Regions from separate parts of the Rhizobium sp. AN68 genome, predicted to be linked through region 2. Evidence: riboswitches for the same ligand, from Rfam matches in the RefSeq annotation. Region 2 holds a riboswitch; each other region holds the start of a gene.
The links. A riboswitch is a leader RNA that binds a small molecule or an ion and turns the genes downstream of it on or off. The one in region 2 is predicted to bind thiamine pyrophosphate.
Positions count from the first base shown of each region.

Region 1: linked by a shared signal. The riboswitch ahead of thiC (phosphomethylpyrimidine synthase ThiC) and the one ahead of RBH71_RS05610 (ABC transporter permease) in region 2 are both predicted to bind thiamine pyrophosphate.
Region 3: linked by a shared signal. The riboswitch ahead of thiB (thiamine ABC transporter substrate binding subunit) and the one ahead of RBH71_RS05610 (ABC transporter permease) in region 2 are both predicted to bind thiamine pyrophosphate.

Region 1 covers NZ_JARWMI010000003.1:2,450,386-2,453,659, reverse strand. Annotated here, with positions in the region: gene RBH71_RS25005 (acyl-CoA dehydrogenase family protein) at 1-954, opposite strand, end outside; gene RBH71_RS25000 (acyl carrier protein) at 954-1,205, opposite strand; TPP riboswitch at 1,386-1,497, shown strand; gene thiC (phosphomethylpyrimidine synthase ThiC) at 1,592-3,274, shown strand, end outside.
Region 2 covers NZ_JARWMI010000002.1:473,590-476,863, reverse strand. Annotated here, with positions in the region: gene RBH71_RS05615 (ABC transporter substrate-binding protein) at 1-797, opposite strand, end outside; gene RBH71_RS05610 (ABC transporter permease) at 794-1,579, opposite strand; TPP riboswitch at 1,708-1,810, opposite strand; gene RBH71_RS05605 (TadE/TadG family type IV pilus assembly protein) at 1,992-3,274, shown strand, end outside.
Region 3 covers NZ_JARWMI010000003.1:2,610,808-2,614,081, reverse strand. Annotated here, with positions in the region: gene RBH71_RS25725 (ABC-F family ATP-binding cassette domain-containing protein) at 1-983, shown strand, start outside; gene RBH71_RS25720 (VOC family protein) at 1,075-1,467, shown strand; TPP riboswitch at 1,513-1,623, shown strand; gene thiB (thiamine ABC transporter substrate binding subunit) at 1,662-2,675, shown strand; gene thiP (thiamine/thiamine pyrophosphate ABC transporter permease ThiP) at 2,695-3,274, shown strand, end outside.

The sequences.
Region 1 (3,274 bases), on a different contig from region 2:
AACCGCGAACGCCATGGACATCAGCTTGTCCGGGTCGCTCTTGGTGTCTTCGTAAGCCTTTACGCCCGCAATGACGTTGGATTTGACCACCTGCAATTTGGTGGAAATTTCGGCAATGTGGATAGCGCCTGGCGGTGTGACACCGGGCGACTTGCGTGCAGCCGTCCTGACGAAGGATTGCGCGCGCAGCACCGCATCCGACGCGATGCCATACCACACGGCGCTCCACAGAAGATGCGAGCTTGCAAGCATGGATTGCGCGGCGATTTCCGCAAAGGGTTTTGGGAATATCTGCACCGCCGGCGCCTCGCCGCGGAACAGGAAACCGTCCGAACAGGTGCCGCGCATGCCGAGTGTGTCCCAGACGTGGGTCTTCTCGAGCTTGTACTGATCTTTCAGGAAGACGGTCATCACCTGATCGGCCGGGGCGGCATCCTTGTGGGCGCGCGAGGTGATGAGGATGGCATCCGCATTGCTGCCGTAGGAAATGACGGTGGCGTCCTTCTCCAGCCGGCAGATCTCTCCTTCGACCTCAATCGCGCAGATGGAATTGCGCAGATTGCCGCCGATTCCGCCTTCGGTCGTGGCCGAGGCGAGCAGAAGCTGTTCGCTTGCAATGCGGCTCATGAAACCCGCATGCCATGGGCTTGTCTCGCCGTGTTCCACAAGGCTCGATGCCTTGATGTGGTGCATGGCGAAAATCATCGCGGTTGCCGAACAGGCCTGGCCAAGCCGGGCGCAGATATCGGCGATTTGCTGTATGGATGCGCCTTCGCCACCAAGAGAGGACGGGACCTGAATGCCGAGAAGGCGCTCTTGTCTCAGCGCGTTGACGGCTTCCTCCGGGAAGCGACCGGTGACGTCCACCTCGTCCGCGTGTTTGGCGGCAATTGCTGCGACGCGGCTTGCGCGCGCGGACAGCGTTTCATCCTGCGGCGCAACGGTCACATTCATCAGGCTGCCTCTTTACCATCCAGAATGAGCTTAACGGTGTCTTCAATGGCCTTGATGCTGGCAAAGGACTTGCGGTTCAAGAGGTTGTCGGGGAATTCGATATCGAAAGCTTCCTCGATACCCAGCATCAATTGCACCGAGGCAAAGGAAGAAAGACCTGCTGCATAAAGATCTGCTTCGTTTTCAATCGTATCGACGGGGGTAGGAAGCTGGCCGAATTTTGCCAGTATTTCACGAATAGTCGCATTCATTCCGACTTATCTCCCATGAATTTAACATCAGGATGGTTTGTGCTTATCGTTAATTTGAAAACGATAATATTCGCCTAAACCGTTAGGTTAATTACCACTAACGGCGCTTTTGTTGTTCGTCCACCTTTGCCAGCCATCAGCAGCACCCTTGACAAATGTCGGGCGGTGTTTTCTCTTGTGTCCATTCACCAGGGGTGTCCCGTCAAGGGGCTGAGATTCTGCTTTTATGCGCAGTGACCCGTTGAACCTGATCCAGTTCATACTGGCGTAGGGACGGTGCAAAGACCGAAGGTCGGATTGCGTGTAACTTGCGCTGCCGACGCGTCGGTATTTTCCATCATTCCGGCTCGAACTGGGTCTCCACTGTCAAACTTTGGAGCCTCATGATGAATATCGTTGCCAAGAATATCCCGCTTGTCGTCACAACCGGGCCGCATCCCGCCTCCACGAAAATCCACAAAACCGGAATTTTGCATCCGCATATTCGCGTGCCGATGCGCGAAATCGCCGTCCACCCGACGGCGGGAGAACCGCCGGTCACGGTCTATGATTCCTCAGGCCCCTATACCGATCCATTGCATAACGTTCTGATCGAAAAGGGTCTGCCGCGCCTGCGTCACGACTGGGTTGTAGCGCGCGGCGATGTCGCGGCTTATGACGGTCGGCACGTCAAACCGGAGGATAACGGCTTTGCCACTGGCGAGCGCCTGACGCCTGAATTTGCCGTGCGCCACCAGCCGCTGAGGGCCACGGAAGGAAAAGCCGTAACGCAGCTTGCCTATGCGCGGGCAGGCATCATCACGCCGGAAATGGAGTTCATCGCCATTCGCGAAAATCTGGGGCGCGAAGCGGCGAAGGAGAAGCTGGCTCGTGATGGCGAGAGTTTCGGTGCGCAGATACCCGATTATGTGACGCCAGAGTTCGTCCGTCAGGAAGTCGCATCGGGTCGCGCCATCATCCCGGCCAACATCAATCACCCCGAGCTTGAGCCGATGATCATCGGCCGTAATTTTCTGGTCAAGATCAACGCCAATATCGGCAATTCCGCCGTCACCTCCTCCATGGCCGAAGAGGTGGAGAAGATGGTCTGGGCGATCCGCTGGGGTGCCGATACCGTCATGGACCTTTCGACCGGGCGCAACATCCACAATATCCGCGAATGGATCATCCGCAATTCGCCGGTACCGATCGGCACGGTGCCGCTTTATCAGGCGCTGGAGAAGGTCAACGGCATTGCCGAGGACCTGAACTGGGAAGTGTTCCGCGATACGTTGATCGAACAGGCGGAGCAAGGCGTGGATTATTTCACCATCCATGCCGGTGTTCGGCTGCATTACATTCCGCTTACCGTCAACCGTGTCACCGGTATCGTCTCGCGCGGCGGGTCGATTATGGCCAAGTGGTGTCTGCATCATCACAAGGAAAGCTTCCTCTACGAGCATTTCGACGAGATCTGCGATATCTGCCGTGCCTATGACGTTTCCTTCTCGCTGGGTGACGGGTTGCGGCCCGGTTCGATTGCCGACGCCAACGACGCCGCGCAATTTGCCGAGCTGGAGACGCTCGGTGAGTTGACACAGATCGCATGGGCGAAGGATTGCCAGGTCATGATCGAGGGCCCCGGCCATGTGCCGATGCACAAGATCAAGGAGAACATGGACAAGCAGTTGAAGACCTGCGGTGAGGCGCCCTTTTATACGCTTGGGCCGCTAACGACCGATATCGCCCCCGGTTACGACCACATCACTTCCGGCATCGGGGCAGCGATGATCGGCTGGTTTGGCACGGCGATGCTCTGCTATGTCACGCCGAAGGAACATCTCGGTCTGCCTGATCGTAACGACGTGAAGGTCGGTGTCATCACCTACAAGATCGCGGCTCACGCGGCCGATCTCGCCAAGGGGCATCCGGCGGCACAGGTGCGGGACGATGCGCTGTCGCGTGCAAGGTTCGAGTTCCGTTGGGAAGACCAGTTCAACCTGTCGCTGGATCCGGACACGGCGCGCTCCTTCCATGACGAGACCCTGCCGAAGGAGGCGCACAAGGTCGCGCATTTCTGCTCGATGTGC
Region 2 (3,274 bases):
TGCTTGTTCAGCCCGTCGTCAAGGTTCGGATAGGCCTTGATGAAAAGCTGCCAGGATTCTTGCGGGTGGTTGGTGATGAAAATAGCAGCCTGCTCAACGGCCGAGAGAAAACGCGGCAGGCGGCTATCTTTCACGAGATCACGATGGGTGACGAAGATGAGCTCGTCATAGGCGGGCACGCCATGTTCCTCGGGGAAGAACGAGCGGCCTTCGTGGCCTTCAAGCTTCATCTGCGTCAGTTCGAAATTACGGAAGCCGCCAAGCGTGGCATCGACCTTGCCGGCGATCAGGGATGGCGAGAGTGAGAAATTGACGTTGACCAGTTCAACATCGTCCTTTGTCAGTCCCTCCTTCTCCAGCATGCGCTTCAGCATCGCATCCTCGAAACCGGAAACCGAGAAGCCGACCTTCTTGCCTTTCAGGTCCTTCAGGCTCTTGATCGGCCCGTCGGCCAGAACGGTGACGGTGTTCAGCGGCGTTTCGACCAGCGTGCCGAAACGGACGAGCGGCAGCCCTGCATCGTGGTCGAGATAGAGGTTCGGCTGGTAGTGTACACCGATATCGGCCTGCTTTGCCGAGACCAGACGCGGTACGGCGGATGGGTCTGCGGGCGGGATCAACTCGACCTCCAGCCCTGCATCGGCGAAAAGGCCGCGTTCCTTGGCAATCACCATCGGGGCATGGTCCGGGTTCACGAACCATTCCAGCAACACGGTAAGCTTGTCGGCCGCCTGCGATTGCACAGGCGAAAGCACGCTTGCTGCCGCGACGACGAGGGAAAGAAGAGTTCGTTTCATGGTGCCGAAAGTCTCCGCAAATGTTTGAAAGGAATGAGATGGTCTGTTTCTTTGGCCCAGGGGGCGAGGTTGGCCGTTGCCCGGTCGACGACAAGCCGCAGCAGCACCGCCATGAGGGCGAGAATGGTCATGGCGGCGAACATTGTGTCGGTCTGCATGCGGGCATTGGACTGGATCATGACAAAACCGAGCCCGGCGGAGGCGCCCACCCATTCGCCAATGACCGCGCCGAGCGGGGCGAGCGGAGCTGCGACCCTCAGCCCGGAAATGAGTGAGGGAAGCGCCAGCGGCACACGCAGCCGGGTGAGGATTTGCCAGTGGCTCGCCTCTGTCAGCGAGGCGGCATCGAGGATTGTCCGATCCGTGCGATTGAGGCCGTCGGTGAAGGCTGAAGCGACGGGGAAAAAGATGATGATCGCCGTCATGACAACTTTCGAGGCCATGCCGAAACCGAACCAGAGTACGAGAATGGGGGCCAGCACGAAGACCGGAAATGCCTGCAACACGAGAACCATGGGCCAGACGAGGCGGCCAAAACGCGGGACGGCGGCAATCGTAAAGGCAACGAGAATGCCGGCGGCAATGCCAGCCGCAAGCCCGACAGCCATTTCACCTGATGTCACCATGGCCTGTCCGAACAGGAAGGCTGGCTGGCGCAGGAGTGCTGCGGCAACATCGGCCGGCGAGGGCAGGATGTAGCGGGGCGGTGCAAGCAGCCAGATGCCCAGCTGCCAGACAATCAGAATAAGAACGACGCCCTTCAGCGCATGGGAGGCACGCATCGGCCGGGGCTCAGACGCAGCCGTACCGTATACGAAGGGAAGGATGTTTCATCATCATCGTTCGGTCTCCAGCTGTGGCGATCACGGAGATCCGGGCAAAGCGGAGAAGAGAAAGGGCAGTACCGCAAACGCGCTACAGTTTCCGTTCCTACGCCGGCATGACCCGGATCAGGTTCAAGGGTCCGGCTCATCGCCATCTCAGCACCGTCAGGTGCTCCCCTCGGAAGAGACTGTTTTGCTAGGAGGGTTTTGAAGTAATGTCAACGTTGAAAGTTAACGAGAATATTGGCGAATTTGCCGCGAACATATTAGTTGTCGATTATATTAAGTTTATCAAAAATTAGTTATTTATTGAAACCGCTTTTCAATTCCGCTGTATTAGCTTCAGCTCCCAGATTGGTTGGGGGCGAACTTGAAAAACTTCTGGCGAGAGAAATCTGGAAATTTTGGCATTCTGACCGCGCTGCTCATGGTGCCTCTGTGCGGGGCTGCCGGTGTGGCGCTCGATATTACGCGCGGCATGTCGGTCAAAGCCGATCTGCAGCAGGCGGCGGATTCCGCGGCTCTGGCGGCAGTCGCCGATATGTCCGCAAGTGTTCAGGCGGCAAAGAAGATGTCGGGGGACGGTGTCATTCCCGTCGGCAATGAAGAAGCCCGGGCATTCTTCGATGGCAATCAGCGCGGCGACGCGGACTACACCATTACCTCTGTCGATGTCTCGGTGATCAAGCACGGCAATGTGGTCGAGTCGTCCGTCAGCTTCAAGGCGTCGGTCAGCACGACCCTCTCAGGGCTTCTGGGGAAGGATTTCGTTTCGGTTGCCGGCACGGCCACGGCCAAATACGAAACGGAAACCTTCAGCGATTTCTATCTTCTGCTTGATAATACGCCCTCCATGGGAGTGGGCGCGACACCCACGGATGTTGCCACCCTGGTTGCGAACACTGGCGATAAATGCGCTTTTGCCTGCCACATCGTGAAGGACGGCGTGGCAGACCCGAACAGCTATTACTTCAAGGCCAAGAAACTCGGGGTTACGACGCGTATCGACGTGGTTGCCAAGGCAACCGCCAGCCTGATGGACACGGCAAAGTCCACGCGCAAAAGCAGCAATCAATATCGCATGGCCGTCTATACCTTCGGGGAACGGGCGGAAGATACCAAGCTGCTTGAGGTCGTTTCGCTGACATCGGATCTGGACGCAGCAAAGAAAAAAGCTGGTGAAATCAACCTTATGTCAATCCCCTATCAGGGATACAACAACGACCAGCAAACAGATTTCGACCGGGCACTGATCCAGATTGGAGATAAGGTCGGCAGTTCGGGCACGGGCGCAAGCTCGGCGAACCCGGATAAGGTTATTTTCTTTGTTTCAGACGGGGTGGGCGACAGTTACAAGCCGTCCTCCTGTACGAAAAAACTGACGGGAGGCCGCTGTCAGGAGCCGATCGACATCAAAGACTGTACGAAACTGAAGGAAAAGGGTTTTCGTATCGCGGTGCTTTATACCACCTATCTGCCGCTGCCGACGAATGACTGGTATAATAGCTGGATCAAGCCCTTTCAGGCGGAAATCGGCTCACGCATGCAGAGCTGCGCTTCCCCGGGCCTGTATTTCGAAGTCAGCCCCTCCCAGGGCATCAGTGACGCGATGACGGTGCTGTTCAAGAAAGCCATTACATCACCACGCCTGAC
Region 3 (3,274 bases), on a different contig from region 2:
TCATCGAGGCAGACGCAATCACCAAGTCTTACGGCGAGCGCGTGATCATCGCGCCGTTTTCGCTACGCGTGCATCGCGGTGATTGCATCGGTCTCGTCGGGCCGAACGGTGCCGGCAAGACAACGCTTTTGAAGATGCTGACCGGCCAGCTTCAGCCCGATAGCGGCACGGTAAAGCTCGGCACCAATCTGGAAATCGCGACGCTTGACCAGAAGCGTGAAGATCTCAATCCAAACGATACGCTCGCTCATTACCTCACCGACGGTCGCGGCGACAATTTGCTGGTCAATGGCGAGTTGAAACATGTGACGGGTTACATGAAGGACTTCCTGTTCCAGCCGGAACAGGCCCGCACGCCCATCCGCAACCTCTCCGGTGGTGAGCGCGCCCGTCTTATTCTTGCGCGCATTCTGGCGCGGCCTACCAACCTGCTGATCCTTGACGAGCCGACCAACGATCTCGATATCGAAACGCTCGATCTGTTGCAGGAAATCGTTGCGGGCTTTTCCGGCACGGTCATTCTCGTCAGCCACGACCGCGATTTCCTCGACCGTACCGTCACCTCCACAATCGCGCCCGCCAATCCGGACCAGCCGGATGGACGCTGGATCGAATATGCCGGCGGCTACTCGGACATGATGGCGCAACGCAAGGGTGCCGCAGAAGAAAAGCGCAAGGCGGAGAAGCAGGAAAAGGCAAAGACCGCCCCTTCCGCCTCCGCGTCGCAGGACCCCTCAAAGGCCAAGGGCAAGCTTTCCTTCAAGCAAAAATTTGCGCTCGAAAACCTTCCAAAGGAAATGGAGAAGGCGCAGGGCGAAATCGCCAAGCGTGAGCAGCGTATGGCCGATCCCAATCTGTTCACCAAGGACCCGGCTACCTTCAATACGCTGGCGCAGGAAATGACGAAGCTGCGCGAAAAGCTCGAAGCCATGGAAGAGGAATGGCTGGAGTTGGAGATGCTGCGCGAGGAAATTGAAGGGTGACTTGGTCGCGATTTCTTGACTGAGGTCTCATCCACCTTTGACAGGGAGGCGGAATTGCCGTTTCCTGTGCGGGTTCGGAGGAGTTCAGAAAATGCGCATGATCTTCGTCAATCTGCCGGTCAAGAATATCGAGACATCGAGAAGCTTCTTCACGGCTCTCGGTTTCACCTTCAATCCGGAATATTCGGATGACCGCACGCTCTGCATGATCGTTGAGGAGAACATCTTCGTGATGCTTCTTCAGGAGGAGCGTTTTCGCGATTTCATCAATGGCGATATCGCCGACGCCACACGCAGCACCGAGGTCCTGACCTGTCTCACAGCGGGAAGCCGTGAGGAAATCGACCGGATGATCGAAACGGCGCTCGCCTCGGGTGGCAGCAGCTGGAAACCGGTTCAGGATCACGGTTTCATGTATGCCGGTAGTTTTCAGGATCCCGACGGCCATGTCTGGGAACTGGTGCACATGGTGCAGCAGGCCTGACGGCAGCCATCTTGCCAATCAGAGACAGCGGGACTACATCATCATCTTGATCTAACGGGGTGTCTTTTGTGCTTGCGTGCAAAAGGCTGAGAGGCTTGCCAACCCGAAGAACCTGATCCGGTTCATACCGGCGGAGGGATTAGACGGCTTAAGGCAAGCGGCTATTTCCCTTTTCGTTTTTTGAGGAGATACCCGTGCGCCGTCGTCTTTTCCTGAATTCCCTCGTTGCCGTTTCGTTGTTTCTGCCCGGTCTTGCCACTGCTCAGGACAGACAGGAACTGACCGTCTACACCTATGAAAGCTTCGTTTCCGAATGGGGTCCCGGCCCCAAGGTGAAAGAGGCCTTCGAGAAAGTGTGCGATTGCACGGTCAATTTCGTCGGTGTGGCGGATGGCGTGGCGCTGCTCAACCGCCTGAAGCTTGAAGGGGCGGCGTCGAAGGCGGATGTCGTTGTTGGTCTCGACACCAATCTGGTCGCGGAAGCGAAACAGACCGGCCTCTTCGATATCAGCGGTATCGATGCATCGGCGGCCAAGGTGCCGGGCGGTTACAAGGACGACATTTTCGTCCCTTACGACTACGGTCATTTCGCCGTTGTCTATGACACGCAGACGATAAAAAATCCGCCGACGAGCCTGAAGGATCTGGTGGACGGCGATCCTTCACAGAAAATCGCCATTCAGGACCCGCGCACCTCCACGCCGGGGCTTGGCCTGCTGCTCTGGGTGAAGTCCGTTTACGGCGACAAGGCACCGGAAGCCTGGGCGAAGCTCCGGAAGCGCATTCTCACTGTTACGCCGGGCTGGTCGGAATCCTATGGCCTTTTCACCAAGGGTGAGGTGCCGATGGTGCTCTCCTACACCACGTCGCCTGCCTATCACATGGTCTCGGAAAAGACGGATCGCTATCAGGCCGCGGGTTTTTCCGAGGGGCATTACATCCAGATCGAGGTTTCCGGCCTTCTCAAAAACGCGCCGCACAAAGAACTGGCGAAGCAGTTCCTCGCTTTCACGCTCACATCAGGATTTCAGGATGCCATTCCGGAAAACAACTGGATGATGCCGGTCGCGGCAACGTCCACGCCCCTGCCCGAGGCATTTTCCAAACTCGTCGTACCGCAGAAGACCTTCCTGATGGACCCGGAAGAGGTGGCGAAGAACCGCAAGGCCTGGATCGACGAATGGCTTGCGGCCATGAGCATGAACTGAGCAAGAGGCACGCCCGCGCATGATGCTGCGTCGCGACTACAGATGGTCGATCATTGGCGGAACGGCGGCGTTTGCCGCCGTTTTCCTGTTCATGGCGCTTGCTGTATCAGCACTCCTGTCTTTCGATGCCGGCACATCCGCCACCGGAATCGTGGATGCCTACACGCTGCGCATCCTGCGCTTCACGCTCTATCAGGCAACGTTGTCCACTGTTCTTTCCATTGTTCTCGGCCTGCCGGTGGCGCTTGCGCTCTCCCGCAGACAGGATTTTCCGGGGCGGATTTGGATTATCAGGTTGATGGCTGTGCCGATGGGGCTGCCGGTCATCGTCGGCGCCTTCGGCATCATCACGATCTGGGGCAGGCAGGGTGTTTTGAATACTGCCCTTGTTTTTGCCGGTGCGGAGCAGCCCTTCAGTATTTACGGCCTTTCCGGCATTCTCATCGCCCATGTGTTTTTCAATCTGCCGCTTGCGGTGCGGCTGATGCTGGCCGGGCTGGAGCGGATTCCGGGCGAATATTGGCGGATGGCGGCAAGTCTTGGCATGGGGCCGGTTTCGGTTTTCCGCTTCATCGAGTGGCCGGCCGTCTCGCGGCTTG